Regions from separate parts of the Rhizobium sp. CNPSo 3670 genome, predicted to be linked through region 2. Evidence: predicted binding sites of a transcription regulator. Region 2 holds the regulator's gene; the other holds the start of a gene.
The links. Region 2 encodes LexA, which represses DNA repair genes until DNA is damaged. Its sites were predicted from a motif close to TGTTCNNNNTGTGTTCNG; they were not measured.
Positions count from the first base shown of each region.

Region 1: dinB (DNA polymerase IV) is a predicted target of LexA. The motif match lies at 2,251-2,268, and genes of this name have one in related genera.

Region 1 is NZ_JBXSOL010000041.1:16,816-21,088, reverse strand. It holds gene AC13QO_RS26750 (Y-family DNA polymerase) at 1-768, opposite strand, end outside; gene AC13QO_RS26745 (ImuA family protein) at 689-1,450, opposite strand; gene AC13QO_RS26740 (hypothetical protein) at 1,826-2,134, opposite strand; gene dinB (DNA polymerase IV) at 2,288-3,388, shown strand; gene AC13QO_RS26730 (exonuclease domain-containing protein) at 3,427-4,176, shown strand.
Region 2 is NZ_JBXSOL010000011.1:39,957-44,229, reverse strand. It holds gene kdsA (3-deoxy-8-phosphooctulonate synthase) at 1-195, opposite strand, end outside; gene AC13QO_RS13530 (VOC family protein) at 192-1,088, opposite strand; gene lexA (transcriptional repressor LexA) at 1,287-2,003, shown strand; gene AC13QO_RS13520 (ComEC/Rec2 family competence protein) at 1,984-4,273, opposite strand, start outside.

The DNA.
Region 1 (4,273 bases), on a different contig from region 2:
CTCCGGTGCGCCGATCGGTTCGGCAAAGGATTTTTGGACCTCAACGATATCAGCCGGGCGGATTGGATCGATCGGCTCGGCGAGGCGGCCGAACATCTGGTCGAGTCGCCGTCCCACCTCCGGGCCGAAGCGTAGCGTCAGCGGCGCCCTCGGCGTGGCGGCGAGATCGCCGACAGTGGCAAAGCCGAGAGTGCTGAGACTTGCAACGATTTCGGCCGGCAGCCGCAGCGACGACAGCGGCAAACGATTCACAGCCTTGGGGGTCGCTCCGCGCGGGACGATAACAGTCTCTCGACCGGTGGACCGAGCGAGCGCATGCGCCGCACCCCAGGTGTCGGCGATCGCCGCTCGCGCTGAAAGACCCCTCCCGCGGAAGCGGTTGACGAGACCGGAGAGCATCAGCTCCTCGCCACCCTGCAGATGGTCGGCGCCTTCCGTATCCATGACGATACCGTCAGGAGGATCCATGGCGACCACAGGAGAATATTGCGACAAGGCCCAGAGCGCCAGCCGTTCGAGGGTGGCCAAATCCGCCGCCGGATCGGCATCGATCATCATCAGTCCGTGGATCAGGGCCCGCGCCTTGGCGGCCGGCATGCCGACACGAAGGCCGAGCTTGATTGCTGCCTGGTCGGCCGCCGCAATCCAGCGCTTCGAACCGCTTCTGGCGACGATCACCAGCGGTGTTTCAACCGATAGCGAAGGATCGGCTCGTCTGATCCGGTCGGTTGGCAGTGTCGGAAGAAAGACAGATACGACCCTGGCCATCACATGCTCCGATAACGAATTCGCCTCCCTCTCCTGCTCTCACCCGCATCAGTTCCGCCAACCAGCGCGCCCGACCGACGCCTGGAACCGGCAGCGGCTCGGAGGGCAGTACCGAGATCCGCCAGCGCGTTGCGGCCGCCGTCGGCATGCCGAAGTCAGAAGCTTCCGTCTGGCGCCGCCAGCGCCGGATCACCAGGCCCAGCGTGCCAGACTTTTCAGCCGCCAACTGCAGCCGGCGTGAGGCTGTCATCGGCAGGCGCACCAGTTCGGCAACGACCGCGCCAAGCCCGCCATAGCGCAGCGCCTCCTCGAAGCTTGCGAGCACCGTCTCTTCCTTGTCGCACTCAACGAAGATAACGCGGTCCGGATGAAGCCCCACCTGGGCGAGTGCGGGAAAGAAGAGATCAAAGCGCGTCAGGCACCAGACAACCTTGCCGGTGGTGCGGGCAGCGATGCCGCCGATGAAGAGGGCAGCAGCAGCCCCGTCAATCGCGCCATTGCCGCCGCCAGCCACCTCATGCAATGCCCCAGAAGTGAGGCCACCGCCCGGCAGCTGCGCATCAATCTCGCCGACGCCGAACGGCAGGACTGTGCGATTGCGCAGACCGCTCCCTTCCAGGCTGGCGATTTTCTCGCGCAACTCGTCGAGAACGGCGTTCGAAGTGGCGACGGCTATGGTCATGATCTCCTTTACGGCAACCCGTTTTCGGCTTGAGATGGTGAACTGCGTTCTTTATTTGTTCTCAAAGCGGAAATGAGTCAATGCGCATGTGGCGCGTGGAAGTTGCGCGAGAGTGGCCATCGAAGAAATCCGCGAAGGGATTCAATTTGATGGCAGGAATGGGAATTTTTTCGCATGACGCGACAGGAGCTCGCCGGCTGGATCCAGGTTGAAAGCCTGTGGGCGCCGGTCTTCATGACAAGCCATCTCCGTCGTCGCCCATGGAATTGCGGTCACACCCGTCATGCGCTGGATCGACCGCGAACGTGGCGTCGACAGAATGCGACCGATGCAGGGCCGGGGGGAACGGATGGTGACGGCTCAAAACGCTAGAGATCAGCGTCCGGAAACCCGGATCGCGCCAACGTCACCGAACGTCCGCTGAACCGCGGGGATCATGCTGGAATTGATATCGACGGAAACTTCGATCTCTCCTTCAAGCGGAGCATCGCTGCGCGCACTACCATCATGAGAGGCGTCCCCGCCGGAGGGAGCAGAGCCGGCGGTATTCATCGCGGAGGCCGACTGGACGAAGATGTCCGGTCGGGCAATGCCATGCTGCTGGACGAGATGTTCCACCGCAAGGTCGGCAGTCACACGCGTTTCGAAAACTGCTGTGATGGTCGTGGTGCTGTCTTCGGCCATAGGTCAATCTCCACTTCGCTAGGGTTATCGATCAAACGCCTGAAGAAGCGAGGAGTTTCCCTCGGCAGATGCAGGAGATGCGGGTGAGGACTTGGATGCGTCGTCGGCAGCTGCTATGTTCCTGTTTCGTTTTCGCCAGTGACACCAAATGCCATGGATCTCACCGCCGTCTCAACCGTCAGAAAAATCATTCATGTCGACATGGATGCCTTCTACGCGTCTGTCGAGCAGCGCGACAATCCGGAACTGCGTGGCAAACCCTTGGCTGTTGGCGGAGCGGCCGCCCGGGGCGTTGTTGCAGCAGCAAGCTACGAAGCCCGCGAGTTTGGTGTGCGCTCAGCCATGTCCTCGGTCACGGCAGCTCGAAAGTGTCCTGACCTGATTTTCGTGAACCCGAGGTTCGAGGTCTATCGCGCCGTCTCCCAGCAGATCCGCGATATCTTTGCGGAATACACGCCGCTGATCGAACCTTTGTCGCTCGACGAAGCCTATCTCGACGTCACCGAAAACCTCAAGGGCATGTCGATCGCCACCGAGATCGCGCTGGAAATCCGTGCCAAGATCAAGGCGGTCACCGGACTGAATGCTTCCGCCGGTATCTCTTACAACAAGTTCCTCGCCAAGATGGCGTCCGACCTCAACAAGCCCAATGGCCAAGCAGTCATCACGCCGAAGAACGGGCCAGCTTTCGTCGAGCAGCTGGCGGTCAAGAAATTCCATGGCGTCGGCCCGGCCACAGCGGAGAAGATGCTCCGCCTGGGTATCGAGACCGGTGCGGATCTGAGGGCAAAGTCCCTACAGTTTCTCGTCGAGCATTTCGGGAAGTCTGGGCCGTACTTCTATGGCATTGCACGGGGCATCGATGAGCGGCAGGTCCAGCCGGACCGAGTGCGGAAGTCGGTCGGCGCCGAGGACACATTTGCGGTCGATATCAGCGACCTTGACCTTGCGACAAACGAACTCCGGCCACTTGCGGAAAAGGTCTGGTCCTACTGCCAGGCCAAGGGCTTCAGCGGCAAGACGGTGACTGTGAAGATAAAGCACTCCGATTTCACCCAAGCGACGCGGAGCAGGACAACTGCCCTCCCTTATGCAGGTGTCGGCGATATTCTCGCTGCCGCCAATGCCCTGCTGGCGGGTGTCTATCCGTTCAAGCTCCCGGTTCGGCTCCTTGGCGTGACACTGTCGTCGCTCACCAATGACAAGAAGGCGGCCGAAAGCGAGGAACAACCGCAGCTCGGCTTGGGTTTTTGATTAGAGGAAGCTGGAGCAGATCAAGGGTCAAAGCCGCAATGTTCCCATCCTGTATTCGAGTTATCGACCTGGAAACCGCTGGCAACGGGCCGAGCGATGTCTGCGAGATCGGGTGGCAGGACGTCGTTCAAGGCGAGGATGGCGGGTGGGAAGTTTCTGGGGAGCGCGGCGCGCTTCTGGTCAATCCTGGAAAGCCGATTTCGCCCGACACGATGGCAATACATCATATCCAGGATTGGGAGGTTACTGGGGCGCCACTCTGGAAAGAAGCAGCGCCAAGCATCTTGCGGCCACCGCACCCAATCGTCGCCCTTGCCGCCCACCGCGCCGCGTTCGAGCAACGCTATTGCACGCCGAGACTGGCCGCTGGTACTCCATGGATCTGTACTTGGAAATGCGCATTGCGTGTCTGGCCGGAGCTGCCAAGGTTTTCGAACCAGATGCTCCGTTATCTGCGAAGGCCGGAAGGTTTGATCCACGAGATCGGCCTTCCCGCCCATCGAGCCATGCCCGATGCCTATGTCACCGCCCACCATCTGCGCGACGAGCTAAATGCCGCTTCCCTGGATGAACTTCTGCTCTGGAGTTCTCAGCCCGGCCTGCTGCCACGAGTGCCGGCCGGTCCAGACCGGGGCAAGAGCTGGGATCGTCTTAGCACAGAGGCGCTCATTGCTTTCCTGAGCGACCGCGATACGGATGTCCGCTTCAGCGCCGAGACGGAGCTGCGGCGGCGAGGGGAAACGGAAACGCGCCGATCGGACACTCCTGCACAGCAGACACTTCTGTGACCGATTTGACTTTACTTGGCCAGCCTGGACCGCCAATTTGAAGACACGCCATCCGATGATACTCACGGCCCGAATTGTGGAGCATGACCTCGTTCCA
Region 2 (4,273 bases):
GAAGGAGCTCTTGTAGACGAGGCCAATGCCGAGCTTGCCGCAAAGCTCCTTCAGCGTGCCGGCGACCATGAAGGCGTGATCCCGGCTCTCCATTTGGCATGGACCGGCGATCAGCGACAAGCGGCCAGTATTGGAAAAAGTGACCTGGCCTTCGCCTTCGCCGATCCTGACTTCGGAATTCGTGTCGGTGCTCATCGTGTTTCCTCGAAGGCGAAGAGCGCACCCTGCCCGGGCGTGGGCTTCACCAGAATGCGATTGTTCTTGCGTGTGAATGTGATCCCGTTAGCACCCAAATGCGCTTCTGTCACGGCAAGATCGATGACGGTGAAGAGGATTGCCCGCCCCCGCAGGCCGCGATCGGCTGATGAGACAGCGGTTTCGAAATAGGCCTCCAGCCCTTCCGGCGTCATCAAGCTGATCTTTGCATTCGATGCCGCGATATTCATGCCGAAACCGGTTTTCTCCACCGCCGCCTGCCCAATCGCGAGCCCGACGAAGGCGGCGAATGCCGCCGGGTCCGGTGCACAAAGTGCGATCTCGGCAATGCCGATCACGCCATTGGCGTGCGTCTCCAGCGCGGCGCGATCTGTAGGGAACGAATTGATGCGCTGGCAAGTAAAGAGAAAGAAATCGGGGGCGCGCAAATCAGCTGCAAAGGCCAGCTTAAAGCTGCCGACGCTCTCCGAACCGTCCGGCATCCGCATCGGCCGGCTGAACTGCAACATCTCACCGGCGCTCGCGCCGTTGCTGACGAAGCGCTTATGATCGAGGTCGGCATCCTCGCTGAGGAAGGCCAGCGCAGAAAGTCCCTCCTCGCCGCAGCGGAAACGGAAGGCGCGATTGCGGGCGATGAAGACGTTGCCCTGGCGGGCTGCTGCCTCGCTCTCGTCGACACTCGCCACGCCAAGCGGCTCCAGATAGGTCTTGTCGGCGAAAAAGACGCAGGCATTCTCCGTTCCGAAGGGATGGCCCCCATCGGCGGCGACGGTGAAACCGAGCTTGCCGAGCCTTTCACGCGCCAGATCGATATTGACCACGGGCAGCACGACATGATCCAGCGGGTGCGACCTGGCGGAACGCGCGTTCATGAATATCCCTCCTGAAACCGGCAAGAGATGTGCGACAGCATCTCCCTCAATGCAAGACATGTGCGCCAATCCAGCAAATGAAAATAAAAATCTCCGCGAGTTGACGTGAACTTTTACGGAAATTTAGCTACTTGCGGAACACATATGGAACATATAGTGTCCGTTCTGGATTTGTTTCAATCACGGGGTCTGACGTCGATGCTCACGCGCAAACAACAGGAGCTTCTCCTTTTCATCCATGAGCGCATGAAGGAATCCGGCGTTCCTCCCTCTTTCGACGAAATGAAGGATGCCCTGGATCTCGCCTCGAAATCCGGCATTCACCGCCTGATCACGGCGCTTGAGGAACGCGGCTTCATTCGCCGCCTACCGAACCGCGCCCGGGCGCTCGAGGTGATCAAGCTTCCGGAGGCCTATAACCCCAGTCTTCAGCGTCGCGGTTTTTCGCCGAGCGTCATCGAGGGCAGCCTCGGCAAGCCCCAGCCGGTCGCCGCCCCCGCTGCGCCAAAGCCGATCGCCGACAATGGCAATTCCGTCTCCGTGCCGGTCATGGGACGTATCGCCGCCGGCGTTCCGATCTCGGCGATCCAGAACAACACCCACGACATCGTCGTTCCCGCAGATATGCTCGGCTCCGGTGAGCACTATGCGCTGGAGGTCAAAGGCGATTCGATGATCGACGCCGGCATCTTCGACGGCGACACCGTGATCATTCGCAACGGCAGTACCGCCAGTCCCGGCGATATCGTCGTTGCCCTCGTCGATGACGAGGAAGCAACGCTGAAGCGTTTCCGCCGCAAGGGCGCCTCGATCGCGCTCGAGGCCGCCAACCCGGCTTATGAGACCCGCATCTTCGGGCCCGACCGCGTGAAGGTGCAGGGTAAGCTCGTCGGCCTCATCCGTCGCTATCACTGACGCCGGATGGGCTGGAATCGGTAAAACGATCATTGCGCCAATCATAGGCGCGATGGCGCATCCATGGTCGCGACAAAGCATCGAAGGCGGTGGTGACCTCCAGGGCGGCATCGGCGAAACGCAATTCGAGCGAGCCGGTCCTACGCAGCGTCTCGCCGGTGAAAAGCGTGCCACCTGAACGGCAGCGGTTGAAACGCAGACGGACCGACGTCACGACGATATCGGCCGTATCGCAGGCCGGGCCGAGATAGGCGGCATTGTCGATAACGGTGACGATATGGCCATTGCCAAGTCTTGATGTGCACCAAGCCTTCTTGACGCAGGAAAAACGGTTTGCTTCACCGCCTGCTGCGGCTACCCGCATCGCCGCACTCGCTTCGTTCTGCTGATCGCGGGAAAGCCCGACACGGCGGCCTTCTCCTTCCGGCGGGATGGCCGGACCATCCAGCATCGTCGGCGGATCATGTGTCGGCAGCACCAGCGCTCTCTGCCACTGGTCGAATATGAAATCCGGCGGGTTTTCACGGTTGGAAGCTATTGCCTCAGCCGCGACGACCGCAACCAGACTGCCATCCTCCGAAATCACCAGATCCGGCGGCCGGGGGACCGGCAGAAGCAGCACGATGAGCGTCGAGATGGCGATGATCGATGTGCCGACGTGGCGCAGCCGAGTTCGCAGTAGCGTCAGCAGCAGAAAGCCTGCCACCGCCACTGCGAAATACCAGCCGGGCAAGCGGCCGATGCCGATATCACCGCCCCAGCCGGACACCGTCTTGGCAACCGCAATCACCAGATCGAGGCCGAATCCGACGACCTTCCAGAGCGGAGCGTCCAGACCGAAAGGCATGAGCAACATCGCCAACAATCCGGCCGGCATGACGATGAAGGAGATAATCGGCATCGTCGCAAGGTTTGCCGGCAGGCCGTAAGCCGTCAGGCGATGAAAATGCTCGATCGAAAACAATGCGGTGGAAAAGCCGCCGATCAGCGAGGTCAGGAAGACGCCGCCGAAGAAACCGGCGACGGCAGCCACCGGCCTCATGATCGGCAGTTTCAGAAAAGCGTTTTCGCGGACACGCCTGTCCTTCCACAACTGATAGCCCGATACCAAGGCCAATGTGGCGGCAAAGGACATCTGAAAGCTCGGTCCCAATACTTCCGAAGGTGAAATGGCGATGATGATGAGCGCGGAGAGAACGACATTGCGCAGGCTGATCGACGGCCTGTCGAAGAAGACGGCAATCAGCATGATGGCCATCATGATAAAGGCGCGCTCGGCCGAAACCCCGAAACCGGAGATCAGGTAATAGGCGGTGACGGCGATGAGCGCGCCGGCAGCGGCGATCTTCTTTGTCGGATAGGCTTGGGCGACGCCGGGAAAGAGGCTGAGCAGCATCCGAAAGCCGACGAAGAAGATGCCGGCCGACAGCGCCATGTTGAGGCCCGAGATCGCGACGATATGGGCAAGGCCGGACTGGCGCAGCGCCTCCGTCGTCGCGTGCGATATGGCGCGCCGTTCATCCGTCACCAGGGCAGCGGCAAAGGCGCCGGTATCACCGGGCAGGATCGATCTTATGCGGTCGCCGATGCTGCTGCGCAGCTGGTAGAGCCATTCGAGCAGGGCGTCCGCCGTCGACCTGACCGCCTGCGGGCCTGCCTCCAAGTCGAGTTTCTCCGGCGCACCATAGAAGAAACCGTTGGCGCCGATGCCGTCGAAATAGGCACCGAAGGAGAAGTCGTTGAGCGCGGGAAGTGCGGGGCCCGCCGGCGGCGTCAGACGTGCCTTGCCGGTGATGATGTCGCCGATCTCGAAAGGCGCATCGGCGCCCCGGACGATCGCGGTGATGCGTCTCGGCGGCCGTTTCAGCTCCGGCGCCTCGGTGCCGGCGACGGCAAGAATGTAGCGCCAGCGCCCGCGCCCGTCGCCTTCCCGCCGTTCGACGCGGCCAGTCACCGTCGTCGTCACGGATGAATCGAGGATCACCGTCGAAGCCCGCCAGCTCTCGAACTGAGCTGAGAGCATGCCGCCGGCGAAAAGTGCCAGCGCCATGAAACTTGCGCGCAAGGCCGGTCGGCTGGGATCGGTGAGGAAAACCGCGGCCGCCGACACCAGCAGGCAGAGCAGCGATGCAACGAGGGGAACATCCGATGCCGCAAGAAACCAGAATGCCGAGCCGGCTCCGAGGAAGACCGGCGAGAACAGCAGCAGGCGGCCATGATCGGCCTCTTCGCCCAGCATGTAGGCCCCGGCACGCAGCGATTGCCCGGCG